4 regions of the Mesorhizobium sp. LjRoot246 genome follow, and region 1 is predicted to be linked to each of the others. Evidence: riboswitches for the same ligand, from Rfam matches in the RefSeq annotation. Region 1 holds a riboswitch; each other region holds the start of a gene.
The links. Region 1 has a riboswitch for cobalamin ahead of ACSQ3L_RS16795 (CbtB domain-containing protein). Riboswitches for the same ligand answer to the same signal wherever they lie in the genome.
Positions count from the first base shown of each region.

Region 2: linked by a shared signal. The riboswitch ahead of ACSQ3L_RS23095 (ABC transporter ATP-binding protein) and the one ahead of ACSQ3L_RS16795 (CbtB domain-containing protein) in region 1 are both predicted to bind cobalamin.
Region 3: linked by a shared signal. The riboswitch ahead of ACSQ3L_RS01865 (aromatic ring-hydroxylating oxygenase subunit alpha) and the one ahead of ACSQ3L_RS16795 (CbtB domain-containing protein) in region 1 are both predicted to bind cobalamin.
Region 4: linked by a shared signal. The riboswitch ahead of bluB (5,6-dimethylbenzimidazole synthase) and the one ahead of ACSQ3L_RS16795 (CbtB domain-containing protein) in region 1 are both predicted to bind cobalamin.

Region 1 is NZ_CAXUSN020000001.1:3,473,261-3,476,487, forward strand. Features, by position in the region: gene ACSQ3L_RS16790 (helix-turn-helix transcriptional regulator) at 1-981, shown strand, start outside; cobalamin riboswitch at 1,140-1,335, shown strand; gene ACSQ3L_RS16795 (CbtB domain-containing protein) at 1,372-1,551, shown strand; gene ACSQ3L_RS16800 (CbtA family protein) at 1,567-2,382, shown strand; gene cobU (bifunctional adenosylcobinamide kinase/adenosylcobinamide-phosphate guanylyltransferase) at 2,375-2,890, shown strand; gene cobO (cob(I)yrinic acid a,c-diamide adenosyltransferase) at 2,892-3,227, shown strand, end outside.
Region 2 is NZ_CAXUSN020000001.1:4,706,079-4,709,305, reverse strand. Features, by position in the region: gene ACSQ3L_RS23105 (DSD1 family PLP-dependent enzyme) at 1-142, shown strand, start outside; gene ACSQ3L_RS23100 (AraC family transcriptional regulator) at 147-980, opposite strand; cobalamin riboswitch at 1,272-1,478, shown strand; gene ACSQ3L_RS23095 (ABC transporter ATP-binding protein) at 1,646-2,434, shown strand; gene ACSQ3L_RS23090 (ABC transporter substrate-binding protein) at 2,486-3,227, shown strand, end outside.
Region 3 is NZ_CAXUSN020000001.1:404,686-407,912, forward strand. Features, by position in the region: gene ACSQ3L_RS01845 (ABC transporter ATP-binding protein) at 1-174, shown strand, start outside; gene ACSQ3L_RS01850 (DUF680 domain-containing protein) at 248-484, opposite strand; gene ACSQ3L_RS01855 (DUF680 domain-containing protein) at 557-763, opposite strand; gene ACSQ3L_RS01860 (DUF680 domain-containing protein) at 833-1,033, opposite strand; cobalamin riboswitch at 1,546-1,747, shown strand; gene ACSQ3L_RS01865 (aromatic ring-hydroxylating oxygenase subunit alpha) at 1,862-3,109, shown strand; gene ACSQ3L_RS01870 (2Fe-2S iron-sulfur cluster-binding protein) at 3,142-3,227, shown strand, end outside.
Region 4 is NZ_CAXUSN020000001.1:5,166,169-5,169,395, reverse strand. Features, by position in the region: gene ACSQ3L_RS25400 (hypothetical protein) at 1-916, shown strand, start outside; partial or broken gene bluB (5,6-dimethylbenzimidazole synthase) at 1,021-1,650, opposite strand; cobalamin riboswitch at 1,699-1,878, opposite strand; gene ACSQ3L_RS25390 (histone deacetylase family protein) at 2,000-2,926, shown strand; gene ACSQ3L_RS25385 (exodeoxyribonuclease VII small subunit) at 2,930-3,181, shown strand.

The DNA.
Region 1 (3,227 bases):
GATCGCCTCCTGATCGACAAGAGCTTGGGCTGGGGACAGTTCGGGGTTGAGGAGAGGCAGAAACATATTCCCGAAATCCATGCGCGGCTGAACGAATGGTTCGCCAAGGGGCTTTCTCTCGATGCGCCCTTTATCGCTTCGCGCGAACTCTCCCCCAGTTATCTAGAGGACTCTGCGTACGTTCAGCACTGCCTGAAACCGCTCGGCATCGTTGATGTCATGCATCTTTTTCTGATGTACACGCCATCACATTTCTCTGAGATCGTGGTCTCGCGACATCAGCGGCACGGCATTGTTACCGAGCGAGAGATCGAAATCGGAATACTTCTCCTTCCGCATCTCCGCCGTGCGGTCACTATTAGCAATGTGCTCGACGCTTGTGCTATTGAGCGCGCACGTATCGAAGCAGCATTCGATGCGCTCCGCTGCGGAGTCGTATTGACCGACAGCGATGGCAGAATTCTTCATGCGAACCGGTCCGCAGAGCGCATGCTGCAAGTTGGCGCTGCCGTGCAAGGCACGGGCGGGATACTGACTGCCAAGGCACCCTCAGCAGCGCGAGAACTGGGCAAGGCGATTCGCCTTGCGGCCCGGAACGAGACGATGCTCGGCAAGACTGGTCTTGCCATCCGCCTTGCCGGACCGGAGGGTGCACCGGTCTTCGCCCATGTCCTGCCAATGAACGGCAGCGACTTGCGCGCACAGCTTCGGCCCGAGGCGGTGGCCGCCATATTCATAGGGCCGTCCATAACGGCAACCTTCGACTTGACGCCCGCCGAAACAAAAGAGTACCTGCGAGGCCGGTTTGGGCTGACAAGGGCAGAGGCTGAAGTCGCTTGGGAAATTTTAAAGGGCGACGGACGCAACGCGGCCGCTGCCCGACTTGGCATTGCAGCCACAACAGTCAGGGCGCATCTCACCAGCATCTTCGAGAAGACTGGTGTGCGCAGACAGGCTGAACTCGTCCGGCTGCTGACGTAGAGTAGAGCCACAATACTGGTCACAATGCGTCCTGTGATGCGTCAGCCGACACCCGGCCAGGAAAATTGTCAATTGCGACAGCGGCGGCCTCGGCTGGTACGACGCATTCGCGATGGTTGCCGGCGGAATTTGGTTTGCCGGAGGCGAGGATTCTGCCTATAGTCGCCGATGTCGTCGGTTCCATTTTGGAGCCAAGAGGGAATGCGGTTCGGGCGAGTTTCGCCCAATGCCGTGGCTGCCCCCGCAACTGTGTGCGGTAGTCCTCTCCATATGCCACTGAAGATTTTTCTTCGGGAAGGTGGGGAAGGGCGCTGATCCGCGAGCCAGGAGACCTGCCGGCGACAGGAAACTGACTTCGATGCCCTCGGGTGGAGGGCGAAAGGACAAGATATGACTGCCGCTTCCGTCTCCCTCGGCGCCTCCGTCTCCTCGCAGTCGCGCTTCATGCAGCTCGCGCTCGCCGCGCTGCTCGGCATTTTCGTGATGGGCTTTGTCGGCTTCTCGCATATCGATGCGGTCCACAATGCGGCTCACGACTACCGCCATTCGATGGCGTTTCCCTGCCACTGACGAGGGTCTGACATCATGAACCTGTTTCGCAACGTCGTGTTCATCGCGGCGATCGCAGGGCTCGTGGCCGGCGTCGTTCTCGCCTGCATGCAGGCCTATGCCACCGTGCCGCTGATTCTGAAGGCGGAAGTCTACGAACAGGCCGGCGGCGGCCACAGCCATGACCATGCCGCCGCGCCAGCGGCGCCTGCCGATGCCACCAGCGGCAACGCGATGAGCTCGGCCGCGCCGGCAACAAACTCCATGAGCGCTGCCACGCAAGCACCGGCTGAAGCGACGGCTCCAGCGAAGGACGAGGGTTGGGCGCCGGCAGACGGTTTCGAGCGTTTCGCCTTCAGCGTGCTTGCCAATATCGTCACCGGCATCGGCTTCGCGCTGATCCTGGTCGCGGTCTCCGAATTCGCCGGCGGCATCGGCAATTGGCGCCAGGGCGTGTTCTGGGGCCTGGCCGGTTTTGCCGTGTTCACGCTGGCGCCTGGCCTCGGCCTGCCGCCGGAACTGCCGGCCATGCCGGCGGCCGATCTCACGCAGCGCCAGATCTGGTGGTGGGCAACGGCTACGGCGACCGCGGCCGGGCTCGGCCTGATCGCCTTCCGCAAGTCGCTGCCGCTGGCGATCCTTGCCGTGGCCTTGATCGTCGCACCGCATATTGTCGGCGCGCCGCAGCCCGGCAGTTACGAGACGGCGATTCCGGAAGGCTTGCATCACCAGTTCGTGGTGGCGGTGACGGTGACCAATCTGGTGTTCTGGCTGGTGCTCGGCGCGGTCGTGGGCGTGGTTCGTGGCCGCTTCACCGGCACCGCGGCCAGCCTGCGCGACAGCTTTGCCTGATCGCAGCAAGCTGACCTTCGTCATCGGCGGTGCGCGCTCCGGCAAGAGCGCGCACGCCGAAATTTTGGCGACGGCCTTGCCGCCGCCCTGGGCCTATATCGCCACGGCGCAAGCCTACGACGACGAGATGCGTGAGCGCATAGCGCTGCACCAGTCGCGGCGCGGCGAGGGCTGGCTGACGATCGACGCTCCGCTCGATCTGACTGGCGCGCTCGAGGCTTTGCCGGACGATCAGCCGGTGCTTGTCGATTGCCTGACATTGTGGCTGACCAACCATATGCTGGCCGAACACGATTTCGATCTGGAATGCCGGCGATTGGCGGACGTGCTGTCGCGGCCGCGCGGGTCCTGGTTCGTGGTGTCCAATGAAGTCGGCCAGGGTATCGTGCCGGACAACGCATTGGCGCGCCGCTTTCGCGATGCCGCCGGCCGGCTCAACCAGCAGGTCGCTGCCGTCGCCGATACGGTGCTGCTGATGGTGGCGGGACTGCCGCTCAAGGTGAAATGACATGACCGACATCGACAATAAGGACCAAGAGCGCCACCGCGCCAAGATGGCCAAGCGCAAGGCGGTGCAGGATGCCGAGGTGGCGAGCAAGACGGTCGAGAAGGGGCTGCTGATCGTCAACACCGGCCCGGGCAAGGGCAAGACCACTGCTGCCTTCGGCCTGGCGCTGCGGATGCTCGGCTATGGCAAGCGCGTCGGCGTCGTCCAGTTCATCAAGGGTAAGTGGCACACCGGTGAGAAGGACGCCTTCGCTGCCTTCGGCGAGCGCGTCGTCTGGCACGCCATGGGCGAGGGGTTCACCTGGGAAACACAGGATCTGAAGCGCGACATCGCGGCC
Region 2 (3,227 bases), 1.2 Mb from region 1:
GGCCGATGCGACCGCAAGGCCAGGCGACTATGCCTTCCTGCGCCCGACGCAGAGCGAGGCCGTGCTGCAGCAGTTCGGATCGATCGCGGTGTTTTCCGGCGGCAGGATCATCGATCGCTGGCCGGTGCTGCCGATGGCGTGACCGACTACGCCTTCACCGGTATCCAAATCTCCAGCCCGCCATTGCCGCTGCGCGGGTCGAATTCGGGTCCATAGCGCTCGAATTCCGGTCCATCCGATATCTCGTGGCCCGAACCGGGCAGCCATTTGTTCCAGATCGTGTTGACGGTACGGCGGATGGTCGAGATGTGTTCGCGGTGGGCAAAGACCGCATATTTCTGTGCCGGCACCCGCACCCGGCTGAATTCCTTGGGCAGGTCCGAAAAGTCCGACACCTCGACGCCGGCGATGTAGTCGAAATTGCCGGCATCGTCGCCGTTGACGCAGACGCCATAGGCGACGTCGCCGGTCTCGCCTGGAATGTTGCCGATATAGGGGCCGAAGCGCTGCCACTGCATCGGGATGGCGGCGCTGGTTTCGCAGCTGTAGCGTTCGCCGAGGCCAGCGATCAGAAACGGCCGGCTGGTCTCGAAACGCGGCGGTTCGAGGTTGGCAAGAAAGGACTGGTCCATCAGGATCGGCTCCACGAGGTCGAGCTTGTCGAGTGTGCCTTGCGCACGCACCAGCTCCGGCGTGGTGCCGAACTGATCGCGGAAGGCACGGGTGAAAGCCTCATGCGAGGCGTAGCCGGCGTCGAGCGCGACCGAGAGGATGTCGGGCGCCCCGCCAGCCAATTTGCGCGCCGCTTCGCTCAGCCGGCGCGAGCGCATGTAGCCCATCACCGAGCGGCCGGTGGCTGCCCCGAAAGCCCGCGTCACATGAAAGCGCGACACGCCGCTGCTTTGCGCGACGTCGTCGAGCGAGATCGCTTCCGGCAGATGGCTTTCGACGAACCACAGCGCTTTCTCGGTCGGGTTCATTTTTCTCCTCGCATTGGCCGGATCATGATGCCGTTTCCTGACGCGGCCAGTTTGATCGAAATTGCGCATCCTGCGCAATCCGCGCCGATGCCCGCCGCAGTTGCGCACCGAGATGGCCAGCCGGCCAGGCGCTCCTTGCCGCTGACAGGCCAATTCGGCTGGGGGCTTTCGCTTGACAGCGGCCGGCGTCATCTCTTAGACATGTTATGTTATTACATTAAGAGAGCGCGCAATGTCTGTTTCCCTCAAGTGGCCCACCCAGAAATCCGTTGCGAAGCGATTGGTGGAAATCTACGCTGAGGCAATGATGGTCCCCGAGTCGAAAGGCGAGGGGTGAAAAGGGAACACGGTGAGGCCTGATCAGGTCGAGACCGTGGCTGCCCCCGCAACTGTAAGCGGCGAGCAAAATCCGTGAATGCCACTGGCCGGCAAGGCTGGGAAGGCAGGATGGCGCAACGACCCGCAAGCCAGGAGACCTGCCATCAGCATGAGTTGACCGGACGGGGTGTGCCGGGAGGAGACGCGAATCCCGGTCTTGTCGGCCGGCTCGCCAGCTTCCTTCCGTCGCCAGTTTTGGAAAGTGACGGAAAGTTGGACGGCCCTATCGATCACCGCATCATCGTGTGCACGCTTTGCCGTCCCGGCAATCCGGCAGGCAGCAGCCGATGACGGCGCCGCTTCTCGAAGCACATCACCTCTGTGCCATGGCGAATGGGCGGGATCTGGTCCAGGCGGTCAGCCTGTCGGTGGCCGCTGGCGATCGCCTTGCCATCATTGGTCCCAACGGCGCCGGCAAGACCACGCTGCTGCGCATGCTGTCGGGCATGCTGCGGCCAAGCTCGGGCGAGGTGAAGCTCGGTGGGCGGCGGCTCGACAGGATTTCGGCCGCCGAGCGGGCACTGCATATCGCCGTGGTCGGCCAGACGGACCAGCCCGATCCGCGGCTGGCGGTGATCGACTATGTCGAGCTTGGCCGGGTCCCGCATGCCGGGCTGAGGCGCAGGCGCGAGGAACGCGACATCGTCTTCGACGCGCTGCGCCGGACCGGCCTGCTGCCGCTGCTTGGCCGCACCATCGGCTCGCTGTCGGGCGGCGAGCGACAGCGCGCCCAATTGGCCCGCGCCATCGCCCAGCAGCCAAAGATCCTGTTCCTCGACGAGCCGACCAACCATCTCGACCCGCGCGCCCGCGGCGAGCTGCTCGAACTCGTGGCCGGCTTCGAGATGACGGTGATCGCGGTGCTGCACGACCTGGCGCTGGTGGCGCCCTTCGCCACCAGGGTGGCGGTGATGAACCATGCCCGTCTGCAAGCGCTCGCGGCACCGCGCGAAGCGCTGACGCAACAGCTGATCCGTGAGATTTTCGGCATCGATGTGCTGCGCCTGCGCCATCCGACCGAAGACCGCGAACTGACGGTGTTCGAGGTGCCGAACCGTGCCGCGCCGCCGTCCTGATTGAAGCCGTTCCGCATTCGACCCAATCCCATCCACAAAGGAGCAAAATCCGTGAAACGCCTTGCCTTTTCGCTTGCCTTCTCGCTGCTGGCCTCGACAGCCCTGGCCTTCCCGGTCACGGTCGACAGCTGCGGCAAGCCGCTGACCTTCGACGCGCCGCCGAAGCGTGCCGTGGTCCAGGATCTCAACATGGCCGAAATGGCTTTTGCGCTGAAACTGCAGCCGTCGATCGTCGGCCTGACCGGCATCACCGGATGGTACAAGGTCGGTCCCGAATTCAAGGCCGAGCAGGGCTCGATCCCGGAACTGGCGCCCAAATATCCGACGCTCGAAAACCTGGTCGCGGTCGAGCCCGATTTCTTCTTCGCCGGCTGGTATTACGGCATGAAGCCGGGTGGCGAGGTGACGCCCGACACGCTTGCCCCGCACGGCATCAAGACGCTGGTGTTGACGGAAAGCTGCGTCCATCTCGACAAGAACCGCCCCGCCGCCTCGATGGACCTGCTCTATGGCGACGTCGAAAAGCTGGGCACGATCTTCGGCAAGGAGGCCGAGGCTGAAAAGCTCGTTTCGGGCTGGAAGACGCAGCTCGCCGACATCACCGCCAAGGTCGGCGACCGTAAGGGTACGCGGGTGTTCCTCTATGATTCCGGTGAAGACAAGCCGTTCACCGCGGGCAAATTCGCTATTCCGAGCGCCATGATATCAGCCGCCGGCGGCGACAACATCATGGCCGACATGGACACCAGCTGGGGCAACACGGACTGGGAAACGGTGGCGTCGCGCAATCCGC
Region 3 (3,227 bases), 3.1 Mb from region 1:
GTCTATGTCGACATCGGTCGCGCCGACCTGCCGCTGGTGACCAAGCTGCCCGGCAATGTCGAGGTCAAGCGCGGCTCGACATTGCGACTGAGCGCCAATGGCGAAGACCTGCATATCTTCGACACGGATGGGCGGTCGTTTGCCCTTCACGAGGCGGAAGCGAAAGCGGCCTGAGGCAGGACCACGGACGTAAAAAAGAGCGGCGGGCTAGGCCCGCCGCTCTTTTTTTGAAGATCAGCTTCGGCTGTTAGCGGCCGAAGAGGTTGCGGTCGCTGCCCTGAGGGGCTGACTTCTCTACGTCGCCCGACGAATTGAGCAGCTTCTCGACGACGCCACCGCTGTTACGGACCGAGCTCGTCTGCGCACTGTCAACCGAAGTGACTGCAGGCTGATTGGCGCCGTTGGAGCCAAAGTTGTCGCTAGCGGCGAGGGCACTGCCGGTGATGGCCAGAACGGCGGCGGCGGTAATAAGGATCTTGTTCATTTTAGTCTCCTGAATTTTTCTAGGTTTTCGCCAGGGCGGCGGGCAGACCCGCCGTCTGCCGGGAATCGGCTGTTAGTTGTTGCCGAAGAGGTTACGGTCGCTGCCGTGGGCAGGCGTCTGAGCAGACGGTGCCGACTTCTGCGTAGAAGCCGTCTGCGAACTGTCGACCGAGGTGACGGCAGGCTGGTTGGCGCCATTGGAGCCAAAGTTGTCGCTGGCGGCGAAAGCGCTACCCGAGATGGCCAGAACGGCGGCGGTAGCAAGAATAATCTTCTTCATGTCAGTCTCCTGAATTTCTGGACTTTGCCAGGGCGACGGGCGAACCCGCCATCAACTGGGAATCGGCTGTTAGCGGTTGCCGAAGAGGTTGCGGTCGCTGCCCTGGACAGGCGTCTGAGCAGCCGGTTCCGACTTCTTGACTGAAGCGGTGTACGAGTTGTCGACAGCAGTGGCTGCCGGGGCGTTCGAACCGTAGTGGTCGCTACCATCAGCGAAGGCGCTGCCGGAAATGGCCAGAACGGCGGCGGCAGTGAGAATGATCTTTTTCATTTTTGGCACTCCAGTATTTTCTTTTTTTCCGTCCGTCTAGCGGCGTGTCTTGGGAACGAAATCGCGTCGTTCGGACAACCCCGATGTGGGAGGGCAACCTCGCCTTTTCCAATCACGAAGTTGTTCCATGTGGTCTATGAATCCACACCTTGAAATTGCGCCAAGGGCATCTTACAGGGATATTTTTCTCTTTTATATCAATTGATTAGATAAAATTACGACGCGGATCACCAACTGTTTCGGAGGCCCAGCGTTCACACTGTCCTGCACGCACCGTCAACAGAAACGAACCGTTCGGTTCGATTTTAGAACGAGCTAATAGTCACTTTTCGAAACCGTTAACCTTTTTTGACCCCGCCAGGAGCCGGATTCGAGAAGCTCGCAACCGGCAAATGGCCGCTCGCGATATGGGGGACTTCAGCCGCAACAGTCAGTCGGAACGTTTCGCATACCGTGTCGCGCCGCATGGATACGATGTCGTTTTCATGCCGATGACGCGTCCGCGATCGTGATTAGATCATGACATCTCAGGTGCCGCTTCGTGACGACGAGGCGGAGAATTGGGAAGCCGGTCAGAATCCGGCGCTGCCCCCGCAACGGTGGTGGAGTTCAAGTCGCAACGGGAGACCACTGGGCAAGTGCCTGGGAAGGTGTCGCGATGGTCCGCAAGGACAACTCCAGAGCCCGGAAACCAGCCCGAGATTTCTAGACTCGACTGATCGCGGTGGGCGGTCAAGAGGTGGATCGTGCATGTCCGGCGCATAGCCGGCTTGCGTCCAATCCTTCCTCCATCACCACCAGTTCAGTCCTTAGAAACGAGGACAGGACATGGATATCCGCAACGACATGCTGAGGCTCTTGAGCAGCCGCAGGCAAGGCTTTTCGCTAGAGCAGCCCTTCTACACCGACCCGGACTACTTCAAGCTCGACATGGAGCTGATCTGGTATCGCGATTGGCTGTTCATTGGCCATGATTGCGAGCTACCGAAGCCGGGCAGCTACATTACCGTGCAGATCGGCGACTATCCGGTCGTGCTTGTCCGCGACCAGCAAGGCAAGATCAACGCCTTCCACAATTCCTGCCGCCATCGCGGCAGCCGCGTCTGCAACACCGACAAGGGTACAGCGGCAAAGCTCGTCTGCCCCTATCACCAGTGGACCTACGAGCTCGACGGCCGCCTGCTGTTTGCCCGCCAGATGGCCGACGGTTTCGACAAGAGTGAGTTCAGCCTGAAGCCGGTCGCCTACGAGAGCGTCGGCGGCTACATCTTCATCTGCCTCGCCAAGGAGCCGGCGGATTTCGCGCCGATGCGGGCGATGATCGAGCCTTATCTTTTGCCGCACCGGCTGCGCGACGCAAAGATCGCCTTCGAGAGCACGATCATCGAGAAGGGCAATTGGAAGCTGGTCTGGGAAAACAACCGCGAGTGCTACCACTGCGCCGCCAATCATCCCGAGCTGTGCAAGACCTTCCCCGAAGCGCCGACCGTGACCGGCGTCAACGGCGCCGACAGCGACCCCGAGATGGTCGCGCATTGGGCCAAATGCGAGGCATCAGGCCTGCCGAGCAAGTTCCGCATCGATCCGGCCGGACAATACCGCGCCACCCGCGCGCCGCTGCTGCGCGATGCCGTCAGCTACACCATGACCGGCAAACTGGCGGTGAAGAAGAACCTCTCCGACGCTGTCTCCGCCGACCGGATCGGCACCTTGATGCACTATCACTACCCGACGACGTGGAACCACATTCTCATCGATCATGCGGTGACGTTCCGGGTGCTGCCGATCAGCGCCACGGAAACGGCGGTGACGACCAAATGGCTGGTGCACAAGGATGCGGTCGAGGGTGTCGACTATACCGTCGAAGACCTCACCCATGTCTGGACCGAGACCAACGACCAGGACCGCCGCATCGTCGAGGAAAACGCCTTCGGCATCCTGTCGCCCGCCTACGAGCCCGGCCCCTATTCGGAGCTGCATGAGGGCGGCGTGATCCAATTCGTCGAATGGTACGCGTCGTTCATCGGGCCGCGCCTTGCCGAGGGCGGCCGGCCGGCCCTGCGCAGCGTCGCCTAGCGTAAAACAAAGGGGACAGAAGGATGAATGCGATGACGGATCTTGGCCTCTATCGCCATCTCGACCAGATGACGCCCTGGAACGACAGGCTGCAGGTGCTGGAAGTGATCGGCGTCAG
Region 4 (3,227 bases), 1.7 Mb from region 1:
CATGATCGTCTATTTCGGCATCACGCTGGCCTACATCATGGCGACCGGCACCGGCGCCTCCGTCGGCTATGGCGTCGGCCATATCTCCACCGATCCCGACGGGCCGCTGTCATTTGCGCTGTGGGGCGGCGTGGTCGGCTTCGGCATCGTTTCGATCGCCGTCTACTGGATCCGCGAATACATCCTCTATGTCGTCAAGGCCGGCCACATCGCCGTTATGGTCCATCTGATCGACGGCCGCGACATTCCGGGCGGCCAGGACCAGATCGCCTATGCCAAGGATATCGTCACCCAGCGCTTCGCCGAGGCCAACATCCTTTTCGCCGTCGACCAGCTGGTCAAGGGCGCCATCCGCGCCATCACCGGCCTGCTCGGCGGCATCGCAGCCTTCCTGCCGATACCGGGCCTGAACGGCCTGGTCTCCTTCATCAACACGGTGATCCGCCTGTCGCTGACCTATGTCGACGAGATTATCCTCGGCTACAACATCCGCATCAATTCAGCCTCGCCGTTCGAGACGGCGCGCCAAGGCGTCGTGCTCTATGCCCAGAACGGCAAGGTCATGGTCAAGAACGCCGTCTGGCTGGCGGTCATCATGTGGGGCGTGTCCTTCGTCATCTTCTTGGCTATGCTGGCGCCCGCCGGCGCCATTCTCTTCCTGATGCCTGGCCAACTCGCCGGCTGGGCCTTCGTGCTCGCCATCGTCTTCGCCTGGGCCTTCAAGGCGGCTTTCATCGAGCCCTTCGCCATCGCTTGCCTGATGCAGGTCTATTTCAAGACCATAGAGGGCCAGGTGCCTGATCCCGCCTGGGACACCCGGCTGGCCGAGGCGTCGTCGAAGTTCAGGGAGCTCAAGGACAAGGCACTCGCCTCCTTCGGCGGCTCGCGCTGGGGGACGGCCGACGCGACACCCTGATCCGGCGCGGTATCGACGGCGTTGAGACGCGCCACGGTTGACTTCAGCGGCGCCTCACCTTGCCCGCAAAAAGTCTCGCTCATGATCAGCTCCGGCAGCGGCAGCCGCCGTCCCCAGCCATGCGTTTCAAGATCCGGCTTTGGCGCGAACTCGGAAACCCGGCCGACGCAGAGATAAGCGACCGGCGTCACATGCTCGGGAATCGACAGCAGGCTTTTCAGCGCCTGCGCCTCGATGATGCTGACCCAGCCGACACCGACGCCCTCAGCGCGCGCCGCCAGCCAGAAATTCTGCACCGCGCAGACCGTGCTGTAGAGATCCATCTCCGGATTGTGCAAGCGTCCCAGCGGCGAGCCCTTCGAGCGCTGCCGGTCGCAAGTGATGCAGATGTTGAGCGCGCTTTCGCAGATGCCTTCCAGCTTGAGCTTGCGGTAGAGCGCCTGCCTGTCTTCCTCAATGGCCGGCAGCTCCTGCTCGCGCGCTGCCAGGAACAGGTCGCGCACCTTTTCGCGTCGTCCGGCATCGCGGATGACGATGAAGTTCCACGGCTGCATGAAGCCGACCGACGGCGCGTGATGGGCGGCAAGCAGCAGCCGCGCCAACACCTCATCGTCAAGTCCGATGGGCAGGAAATGGCTGCGCACATCGCGCCGCGTGAACATGGCGCGATAGACCGCATCGCGCGCACTCTGGTCGAATCCTTCGTCAATGGCAGCGGTCAAATGTTCCGGCATCGCTTGTCCCCTTGCGATTGCAATCGATGTCATCCGCCTGACCATGCGGATAACGATGCCTGCCAGGCCGGTCTTCTGGCTCGGGATCAACCCGCGTCCGGTGCCTTCCCGTCATCGACAGTGGCATTTACCGGCGCGGTCCCCCTTACAGCGTTGGGCACGCCACGGAGTTCAACCGTGTTCCCGATTCTCCCGCTTGCGGCGGGCACCAGGCAGTGCGAGGGACCTTACGCCGAAGCGCTGAGGACGCCAATGCCTGCACCGACACGAACGGACGCAGACGCGATTTTCCCCAGTCATTGGCCGCCCGTGCATGGCCTTTGTCGATCCGGGTCACTAGATTAGGACGATGACCACTCGTCTCTACACCCATCCTATCTTCCTCGAGCACCTTACGCCGCCCGGCCATCCCGAGCGGCCGGACCGCTTGCGCGCTATCGAGCGTGTGCTGGACGACGAAGCCTTTGCCGCGCTCGATCGTGTCCAGGCGCCGGAAGGCGACGAGGCCACCATTCTCTACGCGCATCCCGCCGATTTCGTCGCCCGCGTGCGCGCCGCCATTCCCGACGAGGGGATTGCGCGCATCGACGGCGACACGTCAGTCAGCCCGAAAAGCTGGCAAGCGGCGATCGCTGCGATCGGCGCCTCCAACGCCGCCATCGACGACGTCTTTGCAGGCCGCGCCGACAACGTCTTCGTCGCCGCCCGGCCGCCCGGCCACCATGCCGAAAAAACCACGGCCATGGGTTTCTGCCTGTTCAACACGGCAGCGATCGCGGCGCGTTATGCGCAGAAGAAGCATGGCATCGAGCGTGTTGCCGTCGTCGACTGGGATGTGCATCACGGCAACGGCACGCAGGATATTTTCTGGGACGATCCGTCGGTGCTCTATTGCTCGACACACCAGATGCCGCTTTATCCCGGCACCGGGGCAAAGAACGAAACCGGCGCCGGCAACATCGTCAACGCACCATTGGCGCCGCAGACTGGCAGCGAGGTCTTCCGCGACGCTTTCCTGTCGCGTGTGCTGCCGGCGCTCGACAATTTCGCGCCCGACCTGATCATTATTTCGGCGGGGTTCGATGCGCACCACCGCGACCCGCTGGCGGAGATCAACCTGACCGAGGATGATTTCGACTGGGCGACCGGCCAGCTGATGCAGCGTGCGGCGCGCCACAGCGGCAATAGGCTCGTCAGCCTGCTTGAGGGTGGCTACGATCTGCAGGGATTGGCATTTTCGGTCGCCGCCCATGTCGGGCGGCTGATGAAAGGATGAATAATGGGCGATGAGATCAACGAAGACGTCAAGGCGATGAGCTTCGAACAGGCACTCGACGCGCTGGAAAAGATCGTCGATGATCTGGAGCGTGGCGACGTGCCGCTCGATCAGTCGATCAGGATCTACGAGCGTGGCGAGGCGCTGAAGGTGCATTGCGACAGGTTGCTCAAGGCCGCCGAGGACAAGGTCGAGAAGATCAGGCTGTCGCGCGACGGCAAGCCGGTTGGAACGGAGCCGCTCGACGCGGACTGAGGCGCGATCCGAATGATGGTCTTGCCTTACCGGTTTTTGGACATGA